DNA from 4 places in the Mesorhizobium sp. B2-1-1 genome. Region 2 is predicted to be linked to each of the others. Evidence: riboswitches for the same ligand, from Rfam matches in the RefSeq annotation. Region 2 holds a riboswitch; each other region holds the start of a gene.
What was found. Region 2 has a riboswitch for cobalamin ahead of FJ972_RS15340 (CbtB domain-containing protein). Riboswitches for the same ligand answer to the same signal wherever they lie in the genome.
Positions count from the first base shown of each region.

Region 1: it holds a riboswitch for cobalamin, as region 2 does, so the genes downstream of both, bluB (5,6-dimethylbenzimidazole synthase) here and FJ972_RS15340 (CbtB domain-containing protein) in region 2, are expected to answer to the same signal.
Region 3: it holds a riboswitch for cobalamin, as region 2 does, so the genes downstream of both, FJ972_RS20725 (ABC transporter ATP-binding protein) here and FJ972_RS15340 (CbtB domain-containing protein) in region 2, are expected to answer to the same signal.
Region 4: it holds a riboswitch for cobalamin, as region 2 does, so the genes downstream of both, FJ972_RS01655 (aromatic ring-hydroxylating oxygenase subunit alpha) here and FJ972_RS15340 (CbtB domain-containing protein) in region 2, are expected to answer to the same signal.

Region 1 covers NZ_CP083954.1:4,620,021-4,627,228, forward strand. Annotated here, with positions in the region: gene FJ972_RS22725 (pirin family protein) at 1-216, opposite strand, end outside; gene FJ972_RS22730 (DUF2277 domain-containing protein) at 257-523, opposite strand; gene FJ972_RS22735 (exodeoxyribonuclease VII small subunit) at 622-873, opposite strand; gene FJ972_RS22740 (histone deacetylase family protein) at 877-1,803, opposite strand; cobalamin riboswitch at 1,925-2,105, shown strand; gene bluB (5,6-dimethylbenzimidazole synthase) at 2,154-2,906, shown strand; gene FJ972_RS22750 (TetR/AcrR family transcriptional regulator) at 2,950-3,555, opposite strand; gene FJ972_RS22755 (MFS transporter) at 3,674-4,897, shown strand; gene ribB (3,4-dihydroxy-2-butanone-4-phosphate synthase) at 4,948-6,048, opposite strand; gene aroC (chorismate synthase) at 6,149-7,208, opposite strand, start outside.
Region 2 covers NZ_CP083954.1:3,129,626-3,136,833, reverse strand. Annotated here, with positions in the region: gene FJ972_RS15370 (tyrosine phosphatase family protein) at 1-451, opposite strand, end outside; gene cobD (threonine-phosphate decarboxylase CobD) at 448-1,494, opposite strand; gene cbiB (adenosylcobinamide-phosphate synthase CbiB) at 1,493-2,461, shown strand; gene cobO (cob(I)yrinic acid a,c-diamide adenosyltransferase) at 2,793-3,407, opposite strand; gene cobU (bifunctional adenosylcobinamide kinase/adenosylcobinamide-phosphate guanylyltransferase) at 3,409-3,924, opposite strand; gene FJ972_RS15345 (CbtA family protein) at 3,917-4,714, opposite strand; gene FJ972_RS15340 (CbtB domain-containing protein) at 4,730-4,909, opposite strand; cobalamin riboswitch at 4,945-5,141, opposite strand; gene FJ972_RS15335 (aromatic ring-hydroxylating oxygenase subunit alpha) at 5,276-6,445, shown strand; gene FJ972_RS15330 (MFS transporter) at 6,449-7,208, opposite strand, start outside.
Region 3 covers NZ_CP083954.1:4,206,188-4,213,395, reverse strand. Annotated here, with positions in the region: gene FJ972_RS20745 (substrate-binding domain-containing protein) at 63-1,070, opposite strand; gene FJ972_RS20740 (sugar phosphate isomerase/epimerase family protein) at 1,156-2,061, opposite strand; gene FJ972_RS20735 (Gfo/Idh/MocA family protein) at 2,064-3,095, opposite strand; gene FJ972_RS20730 (LacI family DNA-binding transcriptional regulator) at 3,277-4,302, shown strand; cobalamin riboswitch at 4,365-4,574, shown strand; gene FJ972_RS20725 (ABC transporter ATP-binding protein) at 4,831-5,619, shown strand; gene FJ972_RS20720 (ABC transporter substrate-binding protein) at 5,659-6,606, shown strand; gene FJ972_RS20715 (FecCD family ABC transporter permease) at 6,615-7,208, shown strand, end outside.
Region 4 covers NZ_CP083954.1:355,861-363,068, forward strand. Annotated here, with positions in the region: gene FJ972_RS01620 (carbohydrate ABC transporter permease) at 1-115, shown strand, start outside; gene FJ972_RS01625 (alpha-glucosidase) at 120-1,784, shown strand; gene FJ972_RS01630 (ABC transporter ATP-binding protein) at 1,810-2,922, shown strand; gene FJ972_RS01635 (DUF680 domain-containing protein) at 3,010-3,246, opposite strand; gene FJ972_RS01640 (DUF680 domain-containing protein) at 3,318-3,524, opposite strand; gene FJ972_RS01645 (DUF680 domain-containing protein) at 3,594-3,800, opposite strand; gene FJ972_RS01650 (DUF680 domain-containing protein) at 3,870-4,067, opposite strand; cobalamin riboswitch at 4,547-4,749, shown strand; gene FJ972_RS01655 (aromatic ring-hydroxylating oxygenase subunit alpha) at 4,880-6,127, shown strand; gene FJ972_RS01660 (hybrid-cluster NAD(P)-dependent oxidoreductase) at 6,147-7,208, shown strand, end outside.

The sequences.
Region 1 (7,208 bases), 1.5 Mb from region 2:
CGGCCGGACGTCGAGCGCCTGACCGGCACGCAGGATGGCCGGGCCCATGCGGTCGAAGAAGATGAAGGGACCGACCAGCCGCCTTTTGGCGGTCGGCAAGGCGCGGCGAACCTGAAAACCGCCAATGTCCTTGGCGTTCGGAATGACCATCAATTCGATCTGGTCGCTGGCAAAGGCATCGCCGGCTTCAGGATCCTTCCCGGGAAAGAAGCTCATGAACTCTCCTTGTCAGCGGCCGATGGCTGCTTTGGCCAGATCAGGCAAAGCGGATCGCCGCCTTCGCCCGCAGCTTGGCCGCAACCTCCTCGCGATTGCGCGGATGCTGGTTGGTTTCAAGCGAATCGAGAAGCTCGCGCGCCGACGCCGCGATGGCCTCGACGGCATGGTCGAATGCGTGCTGGTTCTGCTTCGAAGGCCGCGTCGTTCCGCTCAGCTTGCGAACGAATTGAAGGGCTGCATCGCGCACCTCGTCGTTGGTCGCCGGCGGATCAAAATTGAACAGGGTCTTGATGTTTCTGCACATCGCTTCCGTATCTCCTCTTGTCCTGGAGCCGTTTCAATCGGGACGCGTTCTATCCTCAATCATGATCGTGTCAAAAACCAGAGAGACGGCTGCGTGCCTCAATCCGCGTCCAGCGGCTCCGTCCCGACCGGCTTGCCGTCGCGGGACAGCCTGATCTTCTCCACCTTGTCCTCGGCCGCCTTGAGCAGCCGGTCGCAATGCACCTTCAGCGCCTCGCCGCGCTCGTAGATCCTGATCGACTGGTCGAGCGGCACATCGCCACGCTCCAGATCATCGACGATCTTCTCCAGCGCGTCGAGAGCCTGTTCGAAGCTCATCGCCTTGACGTCTTCGTTGGTTTCACCAGCCATCATTCATCCTTTCATCAGTCGCCCGACATGGGCGGCGACCGAAAATGCCAATCCTTGCAGATCGTAGCCGCCCTCGAGCAGGCTGACGAGCCGGTTGCCGCTGTGGCGCGCCGCGCGCTGCATGAGTTGGCCGGTCGCCCAGTCGAAATCATCCTCGGTCAGGTTGATCTCGGCCAGCGGGTCGCGATGATGCGCATCGAAGCCGGCCGAAATGATGATCAGGTTGGGTGCAAAATTGTCGAGCGAGGGCAGCACGCGCGACAGGAAGGCATCGCGGAACGCCTCGCTGCCGGTCTGCGGCGCAAGCGGCGCGTTGACGATGTTGCCGGCGCCGGTTTCGTTCTTTGCTCCGGTGCCCGGGTAGAGCGGCATCTGGTGCGTCGAGCAATAAAGCACGGACGGATCGTCCCAGAAAATATCCTGCGTGCCGTTGCCGTGATGCACGTCCCAGTCGACGATGGCGACACGTTCGATATCGTGTTTGTGCTGTGCATAACGTGCGGCGATGGCCGCCGTGTTGAACAGGCAGAAGCCCATCGCGGTCGCTTTCTCGGCATGATGGCCGGGCGGCCGGGCGGCGACGAAAACGTTGTCTGCCCTGCCGGCAAAGACGTCGTCGACGGCGGCGTTGGCGGCTCCGATCGCGGTGATCGCCGCCTGCCAGCTCTTCGGGCTGGCCGTTGTGTCGGCATCGATGCGGGCGATGCCCGTCTCGGGAATGGCGGCGCGTACCCGCTCGACGAAATCCTCGGGATGCGCGTAGAGAATGGTGGCCTCGTCGCCTTCCGGCGCCTCGAGGCGGTCGAGCGCGGCAAAAGCCTCGTCGTCGAGCACGCGCTCGATGGCGCGCAAGCGGTCCGGCCGCTCCGGATGGCCGGGCGGCGTGATGTGCTCAAGGAAGATCGGATGGGTGTAGAGACGAGTGGCCATGCCCCCTATCTAGTGCCCCGGCGCGGCGATGGCCATGCGTTGCGGCCTGATGGCTGGGGAAAATCGCGCCTGCGTCCATTCGCGTCGCCGCGGGGATTGGCGGCGCAGGGGCTTCGTCGTAAAGTCCCGGCCACTGCCTGGTGCCCGCCGCGAGCGGGAGAATCGGGAACACGGTTTGATACCGTGGCGTGCCCAACGCTGTAAGGGGGACCGCGCCGGTAAATGCCACTGTCGAGGACGGGAAGGCGCCGGATGAGGGTTGATCCCGAGCCAGAAGACCGGCCTGGCAGGCATCGTCATCCGCATGGTCAGGCGGACGGCAGTTGATTGCAATCGCAAGGGGACAAGCGATGCCGGACAATATGACCATCCCCGTGGGTGACGGATTCGACCAGATGGCGCGCGATGCGGTCTACCGCGCCATGTTCACGCGGCGCGATGTCCGCAGCCATTTTACATCAGAGGCCGTCGACGACGAGGTCTTGGCGCGGCTGCTGCTTGCCGCCCATCACGCGCCATCGGTCGGCTTCATGCAGCCATGGAATTTCATCGTCATTCGTGGCACCGAACGACGGGAACAGGTGCGCGACCTGTTCCTCGCGGCGCGCGAGCAGGAATTGCCGGCGATCGAGGAAGAGCGGCGGGCGCTCTACCGCAAGCTCAAGCTGGAAGGCATCTGCGAAAGCGCGCTCAATATCTGTATCACCTGCGACCGCCGACGCTCACAGGGTTCGCCGCTGGGACGCTGGCACAATCCCGAGATGGATCTCTACAGCACGGTCTGCGCGGTGCAGAATTTCTGGCTGGCGGCGCGCGCCGAAGGCGTCGGCGTTGGCTGGGTCAGCATTATCGAGGCGCAGGCGTTGAAAGGCCTTCTGTCGATTCCCGAGCATGTGACGCCGGTGGCCTATCTCTGTGTCGGCCGTGTCTCGGAGTTCGCGCCGAAACCGGACCTCGAAACACATGGCTGGGGGCGGCGGCTGCCGCTGCCCGAGCTGATCATGAGCGAGACGTTTTGCGGACAGGGCGAAGTTCCGCTCAAATCAACGATCGCACGCCTCAAGGCGGCAACATGCGAAAAGTCTGACAAACCCTTGATTTGATTGCGGATACGGCATGCCCAGAGCTGCCGGCGGCCTGCCGTCGTCAGGCGGCTCCGGCATCATTCCTCAACAATCCTTCGAGCAGTTGCTTGAATGCCGCCACCACGGTCTTTGATGTCGCTTCCGGGTCGTTCGAATTGGCGATCCGCTGCGCCGCCTGGCTGCTCGCCCCGTTGATCAGCCGTGCCGCGGTCTCGGGGTCTACGCCCGGGACAACTACCCCGTCGCCCTGCAGCGTCGTCAGGTGATCGGTCATCGACGCGACGCAGGCATTGGCGTTCGGCCATTGCGCGGGATCCCCCAGCACGGCCGGACCGTCCCGAAACATGATGCGCTGGATTTCCGGCTCCAGCGCCATTTCGATGTAGCTCGTGCATTCGTCGACGAAGCTTTGCCAGCGGGTCGGTGCTTTCGCTGCAACCTCATTCACCCGTGCCGCCATCTCGGCGTCTATCTCGGCGATAACCGCCTGCAAAAGCCCCTTCTTGTCCCCGAAATGATGATAGAGCGCACCGCGCGTCAGCCCGGCCGATGCGGTGAAATCATCCATCGATGCCTCGGCATAACCGATCGTTCCGAACGCATGCCGGGCCGCGGCAATCAATTTGGCGCGCGTTTCGGCGATCATTTCCCTGCGGGGCTTGTGCATCTCTTCTGGCCTTATCCACATACGTCACGTATGCCAATTGACATACGCGACGTATGATCTATTTAGTTCATACGCATCGTATGTAATTTCCGAATCGCCTTTTGTCGAGGAACGGACCATGCAGAACCCCTATTCCGAGATCTTTCGAGCCCCTGGCGCCAAGGGCTTTGCCGCTGCAGGCTTCATGGCGCGCCTGCCGATCGCCATGGCGCCGATCGGCATCGTGGCGATGCTGTCGCAGACGCGTGGCGAATACTGGCTGGCGGGTGCCGTCTCGGCGACATTCGCGCTGGCCAACGCTTTCCTGGCGCCGCAGATCTCCAGGCTGGTCGACCGCCTCGGCCAGACATGGATCGTCGTGCCCACCACCATCATCTCCGTGCTGGCATTCCTGCTGCTGATTGCGTCGGCCAACCAGGATTGGCCGGTATGGACAATGTTCGTGTCGGCGCTGCTGGCAGCGGCCATGCCCAGCATGCCGGCAATGGTGCGCGCGCGCTGGACCGAGCTTTTTCGCGGCCGGCCGGAGATGAACACCGCCTTCGCCTTCGAATCGGCGGCCGACGAACTGGTCTATATCGCCGGCGCGTCGCTGTCGGTGGGCCTCAGTGCGGCGCTGTTTCCGGAAGCAGGCATGCTGGCGAGCACGTTGTTTCTCGCTTTGGGCTCGATAGCATTCATCCTGCAGCGATCGACCGAGCCGAAAGTGCGGCCGGTGGACCATGGTTCGACTGGCTCGGCAATCCGCCTGCGGCCGGTACAGATCATCACCTTCACCCTGATCTTCATCGGCGCGACCTTCGCGACGACGGAAGTGAGCACCGTGGCGATCACCAAGGAGTTCGGCCAAGCCGGTGCCGCAAGCCTGGTGATCGGCGTCTATGCGCTGGGATCGTTCGTGTTGGGCATCGTGGTCGGCGCGCTCAACCTCAAGACGCCGCTACAGCGCCAGCTGACCGTCGCGGTCGCCATCATCGCAGTCAGCACGATTTTGCCGCTCACCGCCGACAGCGTGCCGATTTTGGCGCTGACCGTCTTCATCAGCGGCGTGGCGATCTCGCCGACTTTCATCACGGCATTCGGCCTGATCGAACGGCATGTGCCGGAAGCGATGCTGACCGAGGGCATTACCTGGGTGACAACGGGAATCGGCATCGGCATGGCGCTGGGCTCTTTCGCCGCCGGCGCGGTGGTGGATGCGTTCGGCGCCCAGAACGGGTTCTGGGTCTCGGTGGTCGCGGGCGGCATCGCGCTGGTCACGGTGCTGCTCGGCCAGCGCAGTCTTGCCACTCACAAATGCGAGTTGGATGGGTGTGAAGCGGCCGTCGCTGCCGCGGAATGAACCATGACGCGTCCGGTTCAGCGGATCGGACGCTATTGCCGCCGTCGAACCTAGAGAATCTCGGTCTTGGCGATGTGGATGCCAAAACCTTCGAGGCCGACATAGTGGCGCTCGCGCGAGGCGATCAGCTTGATCGAGGAAATGCCGAGATCCTTCAGGATCTGCGCGCCGAGCCCGATCTCGCGCCATTCATTCTCGCGGCGGCGCGCCTCTTCGTGATCCTCGCGGTCGCCGCTCGCCGGCCGGTTGCGCTCCTGGTGGGCGACGCCGACCGAGCCCTCGCGCAGATAGACGATGACGCCGCGCTTGCGCTCGCCCATCGCCTTCATGATGCCGTCCAGCCGGTGGCTGGTGCCGAAGACGTCCGTCACCACGTCCTCGGAGTGCAGACGCACAGGCACCTCTTCTCCGTCGCGGATGTCGCCGAAGACGACGGCGACATGGTGCATGGAATCCCAGGGCAGCGTGTAAGTGAAGACCTGCGCCTTGCCGCCGAGCGTGTCGATCTCGGAGCATGCCACGCGTTCGACCAGCGTTTCCTTGCGTTGCCGGTAAGCAATGAGGTCGGCGACAGAAACCTGCTTGAGGCCGTGCTCCTCGGCAAAAGCCGCGACCTGCGGGCCGCGCTTGACGGTGCCGTCGTCATTGACCAGTTCCGAGATCACGCCGATCGGCGGCAGGCCGGCGAGCTTGCACAGATCGACGGCCGCCTCGGTATGGCCCGAACGCATCAGCACGCCGCCTTCGCGCGCGATGAGCGGGAAGATGTGGCCGGGGCGGACGAAATCGGAGGCGCCGACATTGCCGTTGGCGAGATTGCGCACGGTCAGCGTGCGGTCGTCGGCCGAAATGCCTGTCGTGGTACCATGCTTGAAATCGACGCTGACGGTGAAGGCGGTGGTGTGCGCCGAATCATTGTCGGCGACCATCGGCGCAAGGTTGAGGCGCTTGGCCTCCTCGCGCGGCATCGGCGTGCAGACGATGCCCGAAGTGTTGCGCACGATGAAGGCCATCTTTTCCGGCGTGCAATGGACGGCGGCGACGATCAGGTCGCCCTCGTTCTCGCGCCCGTCATCATCCATGACGACGACGATCTCGCCGCGCTCGAAAGCCCGGATTGCTTCGACGATCTTCTTCTGGTCGTAAGACATGGAATGCTCGCTTCGCTCGCAAGGGAGTAGGGGAATAGGGCAGTAAGGCAGTAGGGGAAAGGAAAAATTGCTCGTCTCGCGGGCAGCTTAACAGACTGCCCTACTGCCCTACTGCCCTACTGCCTTCCTTACCTGTCTGTCCTCGGTGCCGCAGATAATGGTCGGCGATTGCGCAGGCAACCATCGCCTCGCCGATCGGTACGGCGCGAATGCCCACACACGGATCATGGCGACCCTTGGTCATCACTTCGACGTCGTTGCCGTCCTTGTCGATCGACTTCCGGGGCGTCAGGATCGAAGACGTCGGCTTGACGGCGAAGCGGGCGATGATCGCCTGGCCGGTCGAGATGCCGCCAAGGATGCCGCCGGCATTGTTGGACAGGAACACCGGCTGGCCGTCATTGCCGATGCGCATCTCGTCGGCATTCTGTTCGCCGGTGATGCGGGCGGCCTCGAAGCCGTTGCCGATCTCGACGCCCTTGACGGCGTTGATCGACATCAGGCCTGACGCGATATCCTGGTCGAGCTTTGCGTAGATCGGCGCGCCGAGGCCGGCCGGAACGCCGTCGGCGACGATCTCGATCACGGCGCCGACGGAGGAACCCGCCTTGCGGATGCCGTCGAGATAGCTCGTGAAAACGGGAACGGACGCCGGATCCGGCGTGAAGAACGGATTGTCCGCGTCGCCAATGAAATTCCAGTTCCAGTTGGCGCGGTCGATCGACTTCTCGCCCATCGATACCAGTGCACCGCGCACCACCATGCCCGGCACGACCTTGCGGGCGAGGGCTCCGGCGGCGACCCGAGCCGCGGTCTCGCGCGCCGAGGATCGGCCGCCGCCGCGATAGTCGCGCACGCCGTATTTGACGTCATAGGTGTAGTCCGCATGGCCCGGCCTGTACTGGCGGGCGATCTCTCCATAGTCCTTCGAGCGCTGGTCGACATTCTCGATCAGCATGGAGATCGGCGTACCTGTCGTGATCATCGTCTCGCCGTCATCGTCAAGGATGAAGCCCGACAGCACCTTCACTTCGTCAGGCTCACGGCGCTGCGTGACGAAGCGCGACTGTCCGGGCCGGCGCTTGTCGAGTTCGGCCTGGATTTCGTCACGCGTGAAGCGGATGCCGGGTGGGCAGCCGTCGACCACGCAGCCCAATGCG
Region 2 (7,208 bases):
TCGCTTCGATTGCCGCGATCATGCGGCCGCCTCGACCAAGCAGCGCGTCGGCCACCGCGATCAGCCGCGGATTGGGCGTCGCCGAAGGCGACAACCTCCGCAACGTCCGGGCCAGCTCGGCCTCGTCGCGTTTCGGCGCCAGCGCGGCAGCGATGATATAGGCGGAGGCTGTCGAGCGGCTGATGCCGGCATAACAGTGAACGACCATCGGCCTTGCGCGGTCCCAGCGGCGCGCGAAATCGAGCAGATTGCGCACATGCTCCTCGCCCGGCATGGTCATGCCATCCTGCGCCGCCGCGATGTCGTGCATGACCAGGTGCAGATGGTTTTCCCTCATGATCGAGGCCGGGCGGAGCACATCGGTGCCGGCGGCCAACAGCGACAGCAGCCGCTCGGCGCCGGTCCTCGCCACCGTTTCCTCGACCTTTGCCAGCGAGCAGACATGGATCATGGTTTGATACCTTCCGCTCGATCCTCGCGCCGGGCCGCCCATTCGGCAAGGGCGGATTCAAGCCGCAGCCACTCCTCCCCGTTCCCCGGCAGGCCGGCCCGCAGGACATGCGGGCGGTCGGTGAAATGGCGAAGCAGGATGCCGCGTTCCCCAAGCACAGAAAACAAGCCGGCGGCATCCGACAGCCTGAGATAGCGGAACAATGTGGTGCCGCCCGCGGCAGGCACGCCGAAACGACCGAACAGCCCGTCGAGCCGAGCCGATACCTCCGCCAGCGACGCGCGCATCGCGTCCTGCCAGCCGATATCGGCAAGTGCGCGAATGCCATATTCCAGCGCCGGGCCGGCGACGGCCCAAGGTCCGAATTGCGTTTCCAGCCGTTGGGCCGTCGGCGCATCGGCAAGCGCGAATCCAAGCCGCAGGCCGGCCAGCCCAAAAAACTTGCCGAAAGAACGCAGCACGACGATGCCGCCCTGGCCGACATCGCCGGCAAGGCTGTGTTCGCGCGGGCCGACATCCATGAACGCCTCGTCGACGACCAGCAGCCCGCCCTTGGCGCGCAAACCGGCGGCCAGCGCCAGCAGCCGGTCGCGCTCGACGATGCGCCCATCCGGGTTGTTCGGGTTGACCACGACGGCAAGGTCGGCATTCGCCAGATCAGCGAAATCGCTGACTTCGGTCACCTCGTGCCCCGCGATCGCCGCCGCGCGGGCATGTTCGGCATAGGTCGGCCCTAGAACGAGCGCCCTGCCCGGCGCGACCAGCGATGCCACGCGCGGCAGCAGGATCTGCGTACCGGGCGCAGCGACGACATTGGCTGGCGAGGGCGCACCATAGCTACTGGCTGCGATCGCCGTCAGCTCACGCGCCCGCCCCGCTTCCGGCAATCGCGACAGCGAGGTGGCGGGCAGCTCGAAAAGCGGGTAGGAGTGCGGATTGATTCCGGTCGAGAGGTCGACGAAAGGCTGGGGGGCGTTGGGGAAAAGCGCCCTTGCCCGGCCGAGACTTCCACCATGGTCCACCGCTCCTTCAAGAAGCTTCATGTCAGTCCTGATCGCTTTCCTGTCATTGGCCATCGAATCCGCGCTGGGCTACCCCGACTGGCTGTTTCGCGCCATCGGCCATCCCGTGACGTGGTTTGGCTGGCTGATATCCTTTCTCGATCGCAGGCTCAACCGCGCCACTGATCCCGACGCACTGCGTCGCCAACGTGGTGTCCAGGCGCTTCTGGTCATCGTGCTGGTGCCGGCGCTAATTGGCCTGTGCGTGCAGATCCTGCTCTGGTTCATTCCCCTGGGACTGTTCATCACCGCCCTTCTGGCAACATCGTTCCTGTCGCAGCGGAGCCTTTATGAGCATGTCGAGGCCGTCGCCGATGCGCTCGACTCGGGCGGCCTCGACATGGGCCGCGCCGCCGTCTCGCGCATCGTCGGCCGCGATCCCGAAACCCTCGACAGGGCCGGCGTCTGCCGCGCGGCGATCGAGAGCCTGGCCGAGAATTTTTCCGACGGCATCGTTGCCCCCGCCTTCTGGACGGGCGTCGGCGGCCTCGCCGGCGGCGCCGCCTACAAGGCCGCCAACACCGCCGATTCGATGATCGGCCATCGCACGCCGCGCCACGAAGCATTCGGCAGGGCAGCCGCACGCTTCGACGATTGGATCAACCTGCCGGCGTCGCGGCTGACGGCGTTGCTCATCACGTTGGCGGCTTTCCTGGTGAAAGGCGCCGACGCGAAAGCCGCATGGCAGGCGGTGCGGCGCGACGCGAAAAAGCACCGCTCGCCCAATGCCGGCTGGCCGGAGGCGGCGATGGCGGGCGGGCTCGGCCTGGCCCTCGCCGGGCCGCGCAGCTATGGCGGCGTAACGGTCGACGACGCGTTCATGGGCGAAGGCGGCCGGCGCGAAGCCGACAGCATCGACATAAGGCGGGCGCTGAAACTTTATCGTGTCGCCGACTGCCTGTTGATCGCGCTGTTCGGCGTGGTTTCGGCGATCGTCATTCTGGCATGATCTCACCCCCCGTGAGTTCTCTCCCGAAGGGGAGGAAGGGAGCCGGGCTGCAACAGGTTCGCGCCTTTCCTCTCCCCCGTCGATCGGGGGAGAGGTGGCTCGGCGAAGCCGAGACGGAGTGGGGGTCGACGAGCTCGGCAGTCGCGGTTCTCGCACCCGCCGGGTTGCGCCTGCCTGTCTGCGGACCGCGCGTTCGATCACCGCCTTCCCCCAATCCGTCGCTGCTTCGCAGCGCCACCTTTCCTCCCTCCGGAGGGAAAGGAAGTGAGCCCTGCTGGAAGCGTTTGGCGACCCGACTTGAATGCTCATCCACAAAAGGGGACAACAGCTCTCAAAACTCCACCCCCTGCTGCGCCTTCACGCCCGCCGCGAAATGGTGTTTGGTCAGCCCCATCTCGGTCACCAGGTCGGCCGCCTCGACCAGCGCCGGCTTGGCGTTGCGACCGGTGACGACGACATGCAGGCCCTCGCGGCGCGCTTTCAGCGCGGCAACCACCTTGTCCAGATCGAGATACTCGTAGCGCAGCGCGATGTTGAGTTCGTCGAGCACGACGAGACTGATCGACGGATCGGCCATCAGCTCCAGCGCCTTGGCCCAGGCGGCCTCGGCCGCCGCGATGTCGCGCTTCAGATCCTGTGTCTCCCAGGTGAACCCCTCGCCCATCGCGTGCCAGACGACGCGGTCGCCGAAGGCGGCGAAGGCCTCCTTCTCACCCGTATGCCATTTGCCCTTGATGAACTGGACGACGCCGACGCGCTTGCCGTAGCCGAGCATCCGCAGCGCCAGGCCAAAGGCAGCCGTGGTCTTGCCTTTGCCCGGGCCGGTGTTGACGATCAGCAGCCCCTTTTCGACCGTCTTGCTCGCCACCTCGGCGTCTTGGACCGCCTTGCGCTTGGCCATCTTGGCGCGGTGGCGCTCTTCGTCCTTTTCGTCGATGTCGGTCATGTCACTTCACCTTGAGCGGCAGCCCCGCCACCATCAAAAGCACGGTCTCGGCAATCGCCGCGACCTGCTGGTTGAGCCGGCCGGCGGCGTCGCGGAACCGGCGCCCCAGCGCATTGTCGGGCACGATGCCTTGCCCGACCTCGTTGGATACCACGAACCAGGGTCCGCGCGGCCGCGACAGCATGTCAGCCAGCCGCCGACATTCGGCCTCTACATCATGATCGGCCAGCATGTGATTGGTCAGCCAGAGCGTCAGGCAGTCGACAAGGACCGGCTGGTCCTCCGGTAGGGCCTCGAGTGCACCGACAAGGCCAAGCGGTGCATCGATGGTCGTCCAGCCCTCGCCGCGCCGCGACCGGTGCAACGCGATGCGCTGCCGCATCTCGTCGTCATAGGCTTGCGCCGTGGCGATGTAGGTCCATGGCGAAGGCAAGGCCGTCATCAGCGTTTCGGCGTGCGCGCTCTTGCCGGAGCGCGCACCGCCGATGATGAAGGTCAGTCTTCCGCGATCAGGCAAAGCTGTCGCGCAGGCTCGTCGCGCTGCCGGTGAAGCGTCCGCGCACCACGCCGACGACAGCGCCGAGCACGAGCCAGAACACCAGGTTGGTTACGGTTACCGCCACCACGAACTGATGGTGCAGGCCTTCCGGAATCGGCGTCTCGAAACTGTCCGGCTGCGGCGCGCCGACAATATGCGGCGCGACGATCAACACCACGCCCAGAATCGCCAGCGGCAGTGATTTGGGGAAGGCGATCAGGGCAAGGCCGATCGCCGTCGCCGCCACCGTCGCCGTCCACCAGATCTGGCGTGGCAGAAGCTCGGCGGCAGGCATGGCCGGCAGTTCCGGCGGCAGGCCGAGGCCCGGCGCCAGCGTGAACACGGCAAAGCCGGCCAGTCCCCAGAACACGCCCTGGCGCCAGTTGCCGATGCCGCCGGCGAATTCCGAAACCGCGACCAGGACCAGCGCGAAGCCGATGCCGGTGACGATGTTGGCAAGCACGCTGAAGGCGAAGCGCTCGAAGCCGTCGGCCGGCGCCCAGCCTTCCTCTTCAGCCGGAACAGCTTCAGCGGCTGCCGGCGCGGCGGAGCTCATGGCATTGCCCGCCGGGGCGGCAGAGTTCATGGCGTTGTTGTCGGTCGGGGCCGGTGCGGTATGGTCGTGGTGGTGGCCGCCGCCGGCCTGTTCGTAGACTTCCGCCTTCAGGATCAACGGCACGGTGGCATAGGCCTGCATGCAGGCGAGAACGACACCTGCCACGAGCCCTGCGATCGCCGCGATGAACACGACGTTGCGAAACAGGTTCATGATGTCAAATCCCTATCAGTGGCAGGGAAACGCCATCGAGTGGCGATAGTCGTGCGCGGCATTGTGGACCGCGTCGATATGCGAGAAACCGACAAAGCCTACGACGAAAACGCCGAGCAGCGCCGCGAGCGCGAGCTGCAGGAGGCGCGACTGCGAGGAGATGGAGGCGCCGAGGGAGACGGAAGCGGTATTCATGTCTTGTCCTTTCACCCTCCACCCGAGGGCATCGAAGTCAGTTTCCTGTCGCCGGCAGGTCTCCTGGCTCGCGGATCAGCGCCCTTCCCCACCTTCCCGAAGAAAATCTTCAGTGGCATATGGAGAGGACTACCGCACACAGTTGCGGGGGCAGCCACGGCATTGGGCAACAAATCTGCCCGCACCGCATTCCCTCTTGGCTCCAATCGGAACCGACGACGAAGGTGACTATAGGGAAAATCGCCGCATCCGGCAAACCAAATTCCGACGGCGACAAGCGCTTTAGCGCCGTCCGGCCGCTTGCTCCGCTGCAATTGACAATTTCCGTGGCCGGGTGTCGGCTGCCATCCTCACAGGAGGCCAGCCATGCAGCCCGTCCAGAGCCAGCACGCCCCCTATAACGGCCTCACCCGGGCCGAGCCGACATTGCCGTCCTCGGCCTATTGGGATGCGGCGGCCTACCAGCGCGACCTCGACGCCATCTGGTACAGGAACTGGCTGCTCGTCTGCCGTGAAGCTGATCTCGCCCAACCGCTGGCTTTCCGCACCTTCCGTGTCGGCAGCCAGGAGATCGTCGTGCTGCGTGACGATACCGGCGAACTGCGCGCCTTCCACAACACCTGCCGGCATCGCGGCTCGCAGCTTTGCCAGGAACGCGAGGGGCGGCTGAGGGCGCGGCTGATCACCTGCCCCTACCACGCATGGTCCTATTCGCTGCGCGGCGAGCTCGTGCGCGTGCCATCGAAAACGCTGCCCGAAGGTTTCGACAAGGCGGACCATCCGCTCTATCGCGTCGCGCTGTCGGTCTGGCGCGGCTTCGTCTTCGTCAATCTCGCGGAAGATGCCGCCGGCTCGGCGCACTCATCCTTCGACCCGGCCTCCGGCGATCTCGGCAACTGGCCGCTGGAATCGCTGGTATCGGGCCATGTGCTGCGCAAGGTGATGAACTGCAACTGGAAGATCTTCTGGGAAAACTTCAACGAATGCCTGCATTGCCCCGGCGTCCACAAGGACCTGTCGCGGCTGGTGCCGATCTACGGCCGCGGCCTGATGGGCCGGCATGACGACCCCGAATGGACCCGCCATGCCGACAATGACGCGCCGGAATTTTCCGGCGGGCTGCGGGCGGGTGCCGAAACATGGTCACGTGACGGCCAGGCGCATGGGCCGGTCTTTTCGGGCCTGACGCCGGCCGAGCGCGCCGCCGGCCAGACCTACGCCACCAGCCTGCCCTCGATGTTCATCGTCGGCCACGTCGACTATGTCAGGTCCGTACGGCTGGTGCCGCTTGGCCCCGAGCAGACCGAATTGACCGCCGAATGGCTGTTCGCGCCCGACGCGCTCGCCGCCACCGACATCGACAACATCGTCGGATTCGGCACCCAGGTGCTGGAGGAGGATGCCGCGATCTGCGAGGTCAACCAGAAAGGGCTGCGCTCCATGCGCCATAAGGCCGGCGTGCTGATGCCGGAGGAGTACGACCTCCACCGCTTCCACGATTGGGTACGCGAACGACATGCTGCGCTTGTGCCGTAAGCTTCACAGCGACTTCGGCAGATACCGCCAGGTGACATAACCGCAGACCGCCGCAAGCAGGCCGAGCGTGACGAAAACCGAGCCCAGTCCGAAAAAGGCCAGCACCACCGAGTAGACCAGCGGCGGCGTCAGTTCGGAAAAGTCGAGATAAGTGCGGTAGACCGCAGCCATCTGCGCCCGCTCATAAGAGCGGACCGAGCGCATGAAGGCGGTCGAGCCCAGCGCGTCGAGCGCGATGGTGAAGAAGGCGCCGCACAGCAGGAAGGCGCCGGTGACGAGCGGCGCGCTTTCGCCGACGGCACCCGCCGCCAGCAGCACCACCGACATGGCGAAATAGGCAAAAGTCATGGTCCTGCGGCCGCCGAAGCGCTTGCCGGCCTTGCCCCAGAAAATCGCCATGAACAAAAGCGCGTTGCCTGCCGAAACCAGAATGCCGCCGGCAAGTTCGCCCTCACCGGTGATGACCATGAACAGCGGGCCATAGACGAAAAATGTCGTCCAGAAGCAGGAGCGGCCGAAGGCGATCAGCCAGGCCAGCCTCAGCCTCGGCTGCGCGACGAAGCGGCCGATATTGGCCAGCGGGTTGACCGGGCGCGTCTTGCCCGGCCGGATCGAGGGATTGTCGCCGAGCCGGTAGGTCCAGAACAACGCCAGCAGGGCCAAGGCGAATACGGCGACCGCGCCATGCGCGGCATAGATGCCGAAGCGCGTGTAGAGAAAGATGCCGAGCGTCGGCCCACCCGTCCAGGCAAACATCGACCAC
Region 3 (7,208 bases), 1.1 Mb from region 2:
TACCGGCCCTCGCCGGCGGTCCCGCCGGCCGGGCCTGAGCCCCCGGCCGGCGGCTTGGGAGGTCAGCGCAGTGCCTGCTTGGCCAGTTCGGCGACGATCTTGTAATTCTCAGGCGTGACGAAGCCGGCGCCGGTATCGACATTCATCGGTGCCAGCCCCAGCACCACTTGCTGGCAGAGGCTGAGGATCGGCAGATAGCCCTGCATGAACGGCTGCTGGTCGGCGGTCAGCTGCACCCAGCCGCCCTTGAAGGCTTCCACGATCTGCGGGCTGGTGTCGAAGCCGAAATTGAAGATGTCGCCCGGCTTCCGGCCCGCCGCCGTCATATAGGTCTGGACGTTGCCGAGCATCTGCCCGCCGGGGTAGCCGACGGCCTTTACGCCGGGGTTGTTGAGCAAGGCGGCGGTGATCACCGGGATCGCCAGATTCGGATCGGCTGCCCATTCGGTTGCGGAATTGATTTGAACGACATCGATGCCGGCCTCTTTCAAGGCGGAGACGGTTCCTCGCTCGCGGGCGCCGCGGCTCTCGTTCTCGAACGGGCCGATCATGATCGCCTTGTCACCGGCCTTGAGCTTGGCCAGCTTGAAGGCTTCCGCGCCGAGCGCGCGGCCCTGCTGTTCCTGCTGCGCGCCGACATAGCCGCCACCGAAGGCCGTCACCACCGTCGGCACCGGCACGTTCTGGTACATCATCTTGATGCCGTCCTTATGCGCCTGTTCGGCCAGCGGCATGATGGCGGCGTCGCCGGGGTGGCCCATCATGGCAATACCGTTGGGCTTGACGGCGACCGCCTCGCGCAGCTGCTGGACCATTTTTTCGATGTCCCAGCCTGAGAAGATGTAATCCACTTTCGGTCCGAGATCGGCCGCAGCCTGCTTGGCGCCATTGTAGACAATGGTGCCGAAAGCGTCGCCCTCGGCGCCGCCGACGAAGAAACGGATGTGGACGTCCTTGCACCATTGCGCGTCGAGCGCCTGTGCCGGCAAGATGGAGATGGCGGCGGCGAGCGCCGTGGCGGTCGCCACCACGGTCGTGCGCAGAAGTGTCGTTCTCTTGGCGATGCTCATGCACGTTCCTCCCTTTTGTCCTCGCGAGCGAGGGTTTCGACATCTGCTTCGGCAATCCCGTCCGGCTCCTCCCGCCGGCCAATCCTCACGTCGGGTTCGGCAGGTAGCTCGGGCCTCCCCTGCATTGCTGGAGGTATTCCAGCGCGCGGACCTGGCCTGTCATTTCAAGATCGTCGCGATAGACCGGGTCGTGCCAACCTTCGATGTCGATGGCGCCCTTGTATCCGGCCAGCCGCAATTCGCTGATCACCCGCGTCCAGTCGCTGTCGCCGAAGCCGGGCGTGCGCATCTGCACGAAGGGCAGGCGGCCGAAGACGCCGTGCTCGCGGATGACATCCCAGCGCACCGTCGCGTCTTTGCCGTGGACATGGAAGATGCGCGGCGCCCATTTGCGGATCTGCGGGATCGGGTCGATCAGATAGACCAACTGATGGCAGGGCTCCCATTCCAGACCCAGATTCTCATCCGGCAATTCGTTGAACATCAGTTCCCAGGCGTCCGGATTATGGGCGATGTTCCAGTCGCCGGCGGCCCAGTTGCCATCCATGGCGCAATTCTCGAAGGCGATGCGCACGCCCTTGTCGGCCGCGCGTTTGGCCAATTCGCCCCAGACTTCGCGGTAGCGCGGCAGGCTGTTGGTCAGCGGCTTGCCGCGGATGCGGCCGGTAAAACCGCTGACCAGATTGGTGCCGAACAGATGCGCGCTGTCGATCACCGTTTCCCAGGCCTTGAGCACGCCGCGGTCGGTGTCGCCGCTCTCGAGTGGATTGCCGAACACGCCGATCGAGCTGACGCTGACATCGGCATCGCCGATGGCGTCGCGGATCTCGCCTGCGAGCCGCCCTAGGTCCTTGCCGCCCAGCGTCTGCCAGAAGAAGGGCTGGACGCTCTCGAAACCGAGCGGCAGGATCTGCCTGATATAGGCGGCCGGATCTTCGAGATTGGCCCGCACCATGGTGCCGATCCTGATGTCGAGAAGCGGGTCCGCCATGGTCATCCTTCCTGCCTGGGGATTTCGATCCGGCGCCCGGTCTCGGCGCTTTCGATGGCCGCGAAAACCATGGCCAGGCTCTTGATATTGTCGGCGCCGCGCGTCTCCGGCTCGGTGCCGGTTTCCACGGCGCGGACGAAATCTTCCATGACGCCGAGATGCCCGCCGATGCGGTCGGCAGGGTCGAGCGGCGGCACCGCTACCGGCACGACCTTGTCGAGCAGGCCTTCGCGTTCCGGCAGCACGGCTTCGGCCTTCAACTCGTCATGCCCATCCCAGGTCAGGCTGCCGCGTTCGCCGACGATGCGCCAGCTGCCTTCCCAACTGGTGCGAAAACCGTCGGCGCACCAGCTGCCGCGGTAAGTGAACATCTTGCCCTGGCCGAGCTCGAAGGTGGCGCTTGCCGACGATCCCTGCCGGTACCAGGAATTGGACGGCTCCCATTCCCGGCAATACACTTCGGTCGGCTCGCCATCGACCATGTAGCGGGCGGCGTCGAATGTATGGATCGCCATGTCGAGCAGCAGCACATGGCGCATGCCTTCGCGGAAACCGCCGAAATGCGGCGCAATGAAAAAATCGGCATGGATGCTGGTCGCAGCGCCGATGGCGCCGGAGCCGAGGAAGCGCCGGATGCGCCGGACGTTGGCGACGTAGCGGCGGTTCTGCACCACGGCATGGACGCGTCGCGCGCGCCGCGCATCGTCGATGATGGCGCGCGCATTGTCCGGGCTGTCGGCCAGCGGCTTTTCCGTCAACAGATGACAGCCATGGGCAAAGGCCGAATTCGCCACGGCGCGACGGGCGGCAGGCACGACCACGTCGAACACCGCATCGGGTCTGGTCTGGGAGAGAACGACGTCGAGATCGGTCCCGATCGCGACCCCAGCGAGGTCGTATTCGCGTGCCCGCTGGCGCGCCCTGTCGGCGTCGAGGTCGACGAGACCGACGATCTTGACGGCAGGGGATTGGCTGATGGCCTCGAGCCAGGTTTTGCTCATGGCTCCGCACCCGACCAGGACGACGTGCATCATCCAGCGCTCCTCCGGCCAACCCCTCCTGGCTGGCACCCACGGCAGTCCGTAAATGACTTCCGTAAACGTTTACGATGACACACCCGATGGCATATATTGTCAATCGGATTTGTACCGTCGGCTCTGAAACGCCTTGGCCGCACGACCGGCTGGTGCTAGCCAGAAGCAGGAGGGGGAGGTCTTGGCGTCCAGCATTCACGATCTTGCGCGGCACCTGAACATTTCGATCGGTACAGTCTCGCGCGCGCTTAACGGGCGCGCCGACGTGAACGCCGAGACACGCCAGCGCGTGCTCGAGGCGGCCCGGAAGCTCAATTATTCACCGAACCACTCGGGCAGGAACCTACGCCGCGGCACCACCCATGCCGTGGCTTTCATGCTGCAGCCGCATCCGGGCGACCAGCAGTATGGCGAGCCGTTCTTCATTCCGTTCCTCACCGGACTGCAAGCGACATTGGCCGAGTGCGGGCTGGACCTGATCATCGTCATGGGCGCGCCGGCGGATTATCAACAGGAGCGGCTGCGCCGCGTCGTCGAGACGCGTCGTGCCGATGCCGTCGTACTGGCCTGGACGCGGCGCGAGGACGATCGCATCGACTATCTGAGCAAGGCCGGCTTTCCCTTCGCGACGCTCGGCCGAAGCCGGTCCGGCGACGACAGCTATCCCTCTCTGGATCTGGATTTCGAGAAGGCGGGCGCCGATGCGGTCGACCGGCTGGTTGCGCGTGGCCACCGCCGCATCGCCGCCATCCGGCCGTCGCTTGACCTGAATTTCGGTTATCTGTTTCTGGAGGGTTATTGCAAGGCGCTGCGGCGGCACGGCATCGAAGTCGATCCCGGCCTGATTGTGGACGGTTTTATCAACGAAGCCGGTGGCTACGCGGTGACACCGCAAGTCATGCGGTCGAAGGATCCGCCGACCGCGATTATCTTCAACAACGACTCGATGGCGCTCGGCGGCTGCAAAGCGCTCGCCGAAATGGGGATCAAGCCCGGGCAGGATGTCGCGGTGATCGTCATCGTCGACACGCCGCTCTGCCGTTATTTCTCGCCGGCGCTGACCGGCTTTCGTCCGAGCCTTGACCCGATGGGGCGGCGGCTCGGCGAAATCCTGCTCGCCTCGCTCCCGGCTTTCGCCGGCGCGAAAGGGCCAGAGATCATTCGCGAGGTCTGGCCGCTGGAACTGGTGGCGCGCGATAGTGATTGACCACACGTTTGTATCGTTATAACAGAACATGCATCGACCTTGCCTCGACGCTGCCTGCATCCTAGGCTGCGACTCGTGATGGTCCCCGCGCCGCAAGGCGAGGGGTGAAAAGGGAACATGGTGAGGCCCGATTTTCGGGTCGAAGCCATGGCTGCCCCCGCAACTGTAAGCGGCTAGCAAAATCCGAGAAGCCACTGGCCGGCAAGGCTGGGAAGGCAGGATGGCGCAACGACCCGCGAGCCAGGAGACCTGCCATCTGCATGGGTTGACCGGACGGGGTGTGCCGGGAGGAGACGCGGGGTTCGGTCTTGTCGACCGGTTCAAGCCAGCTTCCTTCCGTCGCCATTTTTGAAAGTGACGGAAGTTGGACGGCTCCATCGATCGCATTCACTGCATTCCCATGCATCGCATCATCGTGTGCACGCTTTGCCGCGATATCGCCACCGAGGTGAATTCAGGCCAGCGTCCGGCAGGATTGGCAAGCAAGACGCTGGCCCGTATTCCGGCAGGCCCTGCAAGGAATTGCCCATGACCGCGCCGCTTCTCGAGGCCCGCGACCTGGCCGCGGCGGCGGATGGCCTGCATCTGGTGCATCCGGTCAGCCTTTCGGTGGCGGCGGGCGACCGTCTCGCCATCATCGGTCCCAACGGCGCCGGCAAGACGACATTGCTGCGCATGCTGTCGGGCATGCTGCGGCCGAGTTCGGGCGAAGTGAAGCTCACCGGGCGCCTGCTGGACAGGATTTCGACCGCCGAGCGGGCGCTGCACATCGCCGTCGTCGGCCAGACCGATCAACCGGATCCACGGCTGGCGGTGATCGATTATGTCGAGCTCGGCCGGGTTCCGCATACCGGCCGCAGGCACAGGAGCGAGGAACGCGACATTGTCGTCGAGGCGCTGCGCCGGACCGGGCTGTTGCCGCTGCTTGGCCGCACCATCGGCTCGCTGTCGGGCGGCGAGCGCCAGCGCGCCCAGCTTGCCCGCGCCATCGCACAGGAGCCGAAGATCCTGTTCCTCGACGAGCCGACCAACCATCTCGACCCGCGGGCGCGCAGCGAGTTGCTCGAACTGGTTGCAGGCCTCGGCATGACCGTGATCGCGGTGCTGCACGATCTGGCGCTGGTGACGCCTTTCGCCACCAGGGTCGCGGTGATGAGCCATGGCCGGTTGCATGTGCTGGCGCCGCCACGCGAAGCACTCACTCAGCAGCTGATCCGCGAGATCTTCGGTGTCGACGTCTTTAGGTTGCGCCACCCGACGGAGGACCGCGAGCTGATGGTGTTCGAGGTTCCGAACCGTGCCGCGCCATCTTCGTGAGCGCAGATCCAATTCCCGTGCAACGAAGGAGCAACATCCGTGAAACGCCTTGCCGTATCTCTTGCCTTCTCCCTGCTGGCCTCTACGGCCTTCGCCTTTCCGGTGACGGTCGACAGCTGCGGCAAGTCGCTGACCTTCGACGCGCCTCCAAAGCGCGCTGTCATTCACGATCTCAACATGGCCGAGATGGCCTTCGCCCTGAAGCTGCAGCCGTCGATCGTCGGCCTGACCGGCATCACCGGATGGTACAAGGTCGGCCCCGAATTTAAGGCCGAGCAAGGCTCGATCCCGGAACTGGCGCCCAAATATCCGACGCTGGAAAACCTGGTCGCTGTCGAGCCCGACTTCTTCTTCGCCGGTTGGTACTACGGCATGAAGCCGGGCGGCGAGGTGACGCCCGATACGCTGGCGCAACACGGCATCAAGACCCTGGTGCTGACGGAAAGCTGCGTCCATCTCGACAAGAACCGCCCCGCCGCTTCGATGGACCTGCTCTATGGCGATGTCGAGAAGCTGGGCAAGATCTTCGGCAAGGAGGCCGAAGCGGATAAGCTCGTCTCCGGCTGGAAGGCGCAGCTCGCCGAAATCACGGCCAAGGTCGGCGCCCGCAGGGGAACGCGCGTGTTCCTCTATGATTCCGGCGAGGACAAGCCGTTCACATCAGGCAAGTTCGCCATTCCCAACGCCATGATTTCCGCGGCCGGCGGCGACAACATCATGGCCGACATGGACACCAGCTGGGGCAACACGGATTGGGAGACGGTGGCCTCGCGCAATCCGCAATTCCTCATCCTGCTCGACTATCAGGATGGCGGCGGCTACCGGAAGCTGCTCGATTTCCTGAAAGCGCATCCGGCAATGAAGGAGACGGACGCGGTCAGGAACGAACGCTTCGTGGCGCTTCGCTATGCCGAACTGACACCCGGGCCGGCCAATATCGACGCGATCGGCAAGATTGCCAGGGCGATGCATCCGGAAGCGTTTTAACCGGGAACATGACTTTGCGGCACAAGGCATTCCTATTGGCCATGACGGCGGCGGCGTTGGCAATCGCTGCGTTCGCGCTGCTGTCGATCGCCTATGGCTCGACGATGATTCCGTTGGGCGACGTCGTTGCAGCACTTGGCCATGCGATCGGATTGAAGGGGCATGACGTGTCCGGCCCGGTCGGCAGGATCGTCGTCGACCTCAGATTGCCGCGCATAATCCTGGCCATCTGTGTCGGCGGCGGCCTGGGCGTGGTCGGCGCGCTGTTACAGACGGTGACGCGCAACGATCTTGCCGATCCGTTCCTGTTCGGCCTCTCGTCGGGAGCCGCCGCCGGCGCTGTCTCCGTCATCACCGTCTTCGGCGACAGTTTCGGGATCTGGACGCTACCGATCGCTGCGTTCACCGGCGGTATTCTGGCGGCTTGCGTTGTGCTTTTGCTGGTTGCGCGGGTGAGGGGACAAGGCCCCGAACGGCTGATCCTCGCCGGACTTGCGGTCTCCTTCATGTTCACCGCATTGACCAATTACCTGGTCTTTGCCGGTGACCAGCGCGCCGCCCATTCGGTGCTGTTCTGGACGATGGGCGGGCTCGGCCTTGCG
Region 4 (7,208 bases), 2.8 Mb from region 2:
GGAGATCCTGACGACGTCGGCTTTCGTGACCATCATCGTGCCGCTGATCGTGTTCTTCTCTTTGCAGCGCTATTTCGTCCGCGGGCTGCTCGCAGGCTCGGTGAAAGGAGGCTGAAACCATGCAATCCGCTTTGAAAGCCAGTTCGAAGCCCGATCTCGCCGTCGATAGCGACTGGTGGCGAGGTGCCGTGATCTACCAGATCTATCCGCGCAGCTACCAGGACTCGAATGGCGACGGCATCGGCGACCTCAAGGGGATCATCGGGCGGCTGCCCTATATCGCCGCGCTCGGCGCGGACGCCATCTGGATCTCGCCCTTCTTCAAATCGCCGATGAAGGATTTCGGCTACGACGTCTCGGATTACTGCGACGTCGACCCGATGTTCGGCACGCTGGCCGATTTCGACGCGCTGACGGCGGAGGCGCACAGGCTGGGGCTGAAAGTGATGATCGACGAGGTGCTGTCGCACACCGCCGACATCCATCCCTGGTTCAGGGAAAGCCGATCGAACCGCAGCAATCCGAAAGCCGACTGGTACGTCTGGGCCGATCCCAGGCCGGACGGCACGCCGCCCAACAACTGGCTGTCGATCTTCGGCGGATCGGCCTGGCAATGGGACACCAGCCGCCAGCAATATTACCTGCACAACTTTCTCGCGGAACAGCCGGACCTCAATTTCCACAACGGCGAAGTCCAGGACGCGCTGCTCGACGTCACCCGCTTCTGGCTGGAGCGCGGTGTCGACGGGTTCCGCCTCGACACCATCAATTTCTACTTCCACAGCCAGGGGCTGGAAAACAACCCGCCGCTGCCGCCGGAGCAGCGCAACGACCAGACCGCACCCGCGGTCAATCCCTACAACTACCAAGACCACATCTACGACAAGAGCCGTCCGGAGAACCTCGGCTTCCTCGAACGCTTCCGCGCCCTGCTCGACGAATATCCGGCAACGGCCGCGGTCGGCGAGGTCGGCGATTCACAGCGCGGACTGGACGTTGTCGCGGCCTATACAGCCGGCGGCAAGCGCGTGCACATGTGCTATTCCTTCGACTTCCTGGCGCCGGAAAAGATCAGCGCCGCCAAGGTCCGTTCGGTGCTGGAAACCTTCGGCAAGGTTGCCAGCGATGGCTGGTCGTGTTGGGCCTTCTCCAACCATGACGTGATGCGCCCGGCCTCGCGCTGGGCCGCCAACGAAGCCGACCCGACCGCCTATCTCAAGGTTATCTCGGCATTGCTGATGTCCTTGCGCGGCTCGGTCTGCATCTATCAGGGCGAGGAACTGGGGCTCGGCGAAGCCGAATTGCGGTTCGAGGATCTGCAAGATCCCTACGGCATCCGTTTCTGGCCGGAATTCAAGGGCCGCGACGGCTGCCGCACGCCGATGGTGTGGGACGGCAGCGCCAGGAATGGCGGCTTCTCCCAGGCAAAGCCGTGGTTGCCGGTGCCGGCCAAGCACCTGTCGCAAGCCGTCAATGTCCAGCAAGGCGACGAGCATTCGCTGCTCGAACACTACCGACGCTTTCTCGGCTTCCGCCGTGCCCATCCGGCGTTGGCCAAGGGCGATATCAATTTCATCGAAAGCCAGGGCGACACTGTCGCCTTCACGCGCCGCGCGGGCAACGAGCAGATCGTCTGCGTCTTCAACCTGGGATCCGGGCCAGCGGAGGTTGACCTTGGCGGTCGATCGCTGCAACCTTTGCCCGGACACGGATTTTCGGGACAACAGAGCTCCGGCTCCATCCGCCTCGGCGGCTACGGCGCCTGGTTCGGGCGCATCGACTGAATTCTAGGGACCACTGGAGGGAAACATGGCCGATGTCACGCTGAGGCAAGTGAAGAAATCATACGGCAATCTCAACATTCTGCACGGCATCGACCTCGACATCAAATCGGGCGAGTTCATCGTCTTCGTCGGGCCGTCGGGTTGCGGCAAGTCGACATTGCTGCGCTCGATAGCAGGGCTCGAGGAGATCACCTCGGGCGAGCTCAGAATAGCCGGCGAGGTGGTCAACGACGTGCCGCCGTCGAAACGCGGCATCGCCATGGTGTTCCAGTCCTACGCGCTCTATCCGCATATGACGGTCTACGACAACATGGCGTTCTCGATGAAGATCGGGAAGGAAAGCAAGGCCGAGATAGACAAGCGCGTGCGCCAGGCGGCAGAGATCCTGCAGCTGACCAACTATCTCGACCGCCTCCCCAAGGCGATGTCGGGCGGCCAGCGCCAGCGCGTGGCCATCGGCCGCGCCATCGTGCGCAACCCGAAGGTGTTCCTGTTCGACGAACCGCTGTCGAACCTCGACGCCGCGCTGCGCGTCGCCACCCGCATCGAGATCGCCAAGCTCAAGGAATCGATGCCCAACACCACCATGATCTATGTCACCCACGACCAGGTCGAGGCGATGACGCTGGCCGACCGCATCGTGGTGCTGAAGGAGGGCCATATCGAGCAGGTCGGCACGCCGATGGAACTCTACAAGAAACCCGGCAATCTGTTCGTTGCTCAGTTCATCGGCTCGCCGGCCATGAACATCCTGCCGGCGACCATCGACAAATCGGGCAATCCGACCGCCATCAGTCATGTCGGCGGCCGCAAGGCTACGGTGCCGATCGCGACGCCGGCCTCGGCCAAGGGCGCGTCGGTGAGCTTCGGCGTGCGGCCGGAGGACCTGACGATCGCCGGCGGCACGGACTATCTGTTCGAAGGAACGGTGGATTATGTCGAGCAGCTCGGCGAGGTGCAACTCGTCTATGTCGACATCGGCCGCGCCGACCTGCCGCTGGTGACCAAGCTGCCGGGCAATGTCGAGGTCAAGCGCGGGGCGACACTGCGGCTGAGCGCCGACGCCGGAGACCTTCATATCTTCGACGCGGATGGACGATCCTTCGCGCTGCACGAGACGGAAGCGAAAGCGGCCTGAGAGCAGGCCATGAATTAATTGCCGGTCACGCAAAAACAGGAGCGGCGGGCAAAGCCCGCCGCTCGTGTTTGGTGTCAGCTTCGGCTGTTAGTGGCCGAAGAGATTCCGGTCACTGCCCTGAGGGGCGGACTTGTGTACATCGCCCGACGAATTGAGCAGCTTGTAGACGGGCGAGCCGCTGTCGCGGATCGAAGCCGTGTGCGCATTGTCGACCGAGGTGACGGCAGGCTGATTGGCGCCATTGGAGCCATAGTTGTCGCTGCTGGCGAAAGCGCTGCCCGAAACGGCCAGGACGGCGGCGGCAGCAAGGATGATCTTTTTCATTTCAAGTCTCCTGAATTCTCAAATTCCACCGCAGAGGCGGGCTTGCCCGCCATCTGCTGCAGGATCGGCTGTTAGTTGTTGCCGAAGAGGTTACGGTCGGCACCCTGAACAGGTGCCTGGGCAGCCGGAGCCGACGTCTTGGTCGAAGCGGTGTATGAGCTGTCCGTCGAAGTGGCCGCGGGCTGATTGGCGCCATTGGAGCCATAGTTGTCGCTGCCGGCGAAAGCGCTGCCCGACACCACCAGAACGGCGGCGGCAGCAAGGATGATCTTCTTCATTTCAAGTCTCCTGAATTTTCGAATTTCGCCAGGACGGCGGAAGGCCCGCCGTCAACTGGAGATCAGCTGTTAGTTGTTGCCGAAGAGGTTGCGATCGGCACCCTGAACAGGCGCTTGGGCAGACGGCGCCGACTTCTGGACCGAAGCCGTGTGCGCGTTGTCGACCGAGGTGACAGCAGGTTGGTTGGCGCCATTGGAGCCATAGTTGTCGCTGCCGGCGAAAGCGCTGCCCGACACGGCCAGGACGGCGGCGGCAGCAAGAACGATCTTCTTCATTTCAAGTCTCCTGAATTCTCAAATTTCGCCAGGACGGCGGAAGGCCCGCCGTCAACTGGAGATCGGCTGTTAGTTGTTGCCGAAGAGGTTGCGATCGGCACCCTGGACAGGCGTCTGGGCAGCCGGTTCCGACTTCTTGGTCGAAGCGGTGTACGAGCTGTCGACGGCGGTGGCCGCAGGGGCATTCGAACCATAATGGTCGCTACTAGCGAAGGCGCTGCCGGAAACAGCCAGAAGGGCGGCGGCAGTGAGAATGATCTTTTTCATTTTTTGATACTCCAGTATTTTTCCGTCCGTCTAGCGGCGTGTCTCGGGAGGAAATCGCGTCGTTCGGACAGCCCCGATGTGGGAAAGCCATACCGCCATTTCCAATCACGAAGTTTTTCCGTGTGGACCAAGTTTCCACCACTTGAAATTGTGCCAGGGCCTTCTACATTCGTTTTTTCCATTTGTTATCAAATAGTTATTCTAACAGACGGCGCGATCACCAACTGTGTCGAAGGCCCAGTGTTCACACCGTCCTGCACGCATCGTCAACAGAAACGAACCGTTCGGTTCGATTTTAGAGGGCGCTAATAGTCACTTTTCGAAACCGTTAACCTTTTTTGCCTCCGCCACGAGACGGAATCCGAGGCGGCGACCTGAGGCTTTCTGCCCCTGCAACGGCGGCCGCACCGTTTTCAGTGCGTGTCGCGCGGCATGGATGCGATGTCGTTTTCATGCCGACGACAAGCCGGCGATCATGGTTAGATCCTGCCATCTCAGGTGCCGCCGCGTGACGACGAGGCGGAGAATTGGGAAGCCGGTCAGAATCCGGCGCTGCCCCCGCAACGGTGGTGGAGTTCAGGTCGCAACGGGAGACCACTGGGCAAAGGCCTGGGAAGGTGTCGCGACAGTCCGCAAGGACAGCTCCAGAGCCCGGAAACCAGCCCGAGATGTTGGACTCGACTGATCGCGGCGGGCGGTCAAGAGGCGGATGGTGCATGTCCGGCGCAAGCCGGCGCGCGGCTTGATCCTTCCTCTCTCCCCTCCGTTCAGTCCTTCGATGCGAGGACAGGACTTCAATGCGAGGACAGGACATGGATGCGCGCAACGACATGCTGAAACGGCTGCAAGGCCGCAGGGACGGCTTCTCGCTCGAGCAGCCCTTCTATACCGATCCCGACTACTTCAAGCTCGACATGGAGCTGATCTGGTACCGCGACTGGCTGTTCATCGGCCATGATTGCGAACTGCCCCGGCCCGGCAGCTTCATCACCGTGCAGATCGGCGACTATCCTGTGGTGCTGGTGCGCGACCAGAAGGGCAACATCAACGCCTTCCACAATTCTTGCCGCCATCGCGGCAGCCGCGTCTGCAACACAGACAAGGGCACGGCGGCGAAGCTCGTCTGCCCCTACCATCAGTGGACCTATGAACTGGACGGCAGGCTGCTGTTCGCCAGGCAGATGGCCGAGGGTTTCGACAAGAGCCAGTTCGGCCTGAAGCCGGTCGCCTGCGAAAGCGTCGGCGGCTACATCTTCATTTGCCTCGCCGACGAGCCGGCGGATTTCGCGCCGATGCGGACGATGATCGAACCCTATTTGCTGCCGCATCGGCTGCGCGAAGCAAAGGTCGCCTTCGAGAGCACCATCGTCGAGAAGGGCAATTGGAAGCTGGTCTGGGAAAACAACCGCGAATGCTATCATTGCGCCGGCAACCATCCGGAGCTCTGCAAGACCTTCCCGGAGGCGCCGACCGTGACTGGCGTGCAAGACGCCGACAGCGACCCGGAGATGCTGTCGCACTGGGCCAAGTGCGAGGCGGCCGGCCTGCCGAGCAGGTTCCGCATCGACCCGGCCGGACAGTACCGTGCCACCCGCGCGCCGCTGCTGCGCGATGCCGTCAGTTATACGATGACGGGAAAACGCGCGGTCAAGAAGAACCTGTCCGACGGCGTTGCCACCGACCGCATCGGCTCCTTGCTGCTCTATCACTATCCGACGACCTGGAACCACATCCTTGGCGACCACGCCGTCACGTTCCGCGTGCTGCCGATCAGCGCCACCGAGACCGCGGTGACGACCAAATGGCTGGTTCACAAGGACGCGGTCGAGGGCGTCGACTACGACCTTGCCGAACTCACCCATGTCTGGACCGAGACCAACGGCCAGGATCGTCGCATCGTCGAGGAAAACGCCTTCGGCATCCTGTCGCCGGCCTATGAACCCGGCCCCTATTCCGAACTGCACGAAGGCGGCGTCATCCAGTTCGTCGACTGGTACGCGCGTTTCATCGGTCCGCGTCTCGCCGAAGACGGCCGGCCGGCCCTGCGCAGCGTTGCTTGAGAGGTAAGGGATGAATGCGATGACGGATCTCGGCCTCTATCGCCATCTCGATCAGATGGCGCCCTGGAACGACAGGCTCCAGGTGCTGGAAGTGATCGGCGTGAGCGACGAGGCGCCTGATGTAAAGACCTTCACCTTCCGCTCCGACAACCAGACCTGGTTCCGCTACAAGCCGGGCCAGTTCGTGACGCTGGAACTGCCGACAGCGGATGGGTTGCTGATGCGCACCTACACGCTGTCGTCTTCGCCTTCACGGCCATTCTCGATCGCGGTGACGGTGAAGGCGCAGGCCGGCAGCACCGGCACACGCTGGATGTTCGACCATTTGAGGCCTGGTTCGCACGTCAAGGCGTATGGGCCGGCCGGAGACTTTTCGCTGCACAGCCACCCGGCGGCCAAATATCTGTTCATCTCGGCCGGCTCCGGCGTGACGCCGATGATGTCGATGCTGCGCTGGCTGAACGACTGCGCGCCATGGACCGATGTCGGCTTCGTCAACTGCGCCCGCCGCCCCGAAGAGATCATCTTCCGCAAGGAGCTGGAATTGCTCGGCAGCCGCATGCCCGGCCTGTCGCTCGGTTTCATGATCGAGGAGCGGTCGAGCCGGGAAGGCTGGTTCGGCCATATGGGCCGCATCGACGCCATCCGGCTGCCGCTTTTGGCGCCCGATTTCCGAGAGCGCGAAATCTTCTGCTGCGGCCCCGACCCCTTCATGCGTGCCGTGCGCGGCATGCTCGAAGCCGCCGGCTTCGACATGGCGAGATACCATCAGGAGAGCTTTGCAGCGCCGCTGGTGGAGGAAATCCCGGCGCCGTTCGCCTCGCCGACCGGAGACGGCGCAGCCATTCCTGTCGAAGCCGCGACGCCGATCCGGTTCTCGATTTCGGATGTCGATGCCGCATGCGTCGCCGGCCAGACGGTGCTGCAGACGGCGCGCGCCTCGGGAGTCAGAATCCCCGCCGCGTGCGAATTCGGCCTGTGCGGAACCTGCAAGGTCAAGAAGCTCTCGGGCGAGGTCGAGATGAGCCACAATGGCGGCATCCTCGATCACGAGATCGAGGACGGCTTCATCCTCGCCTGC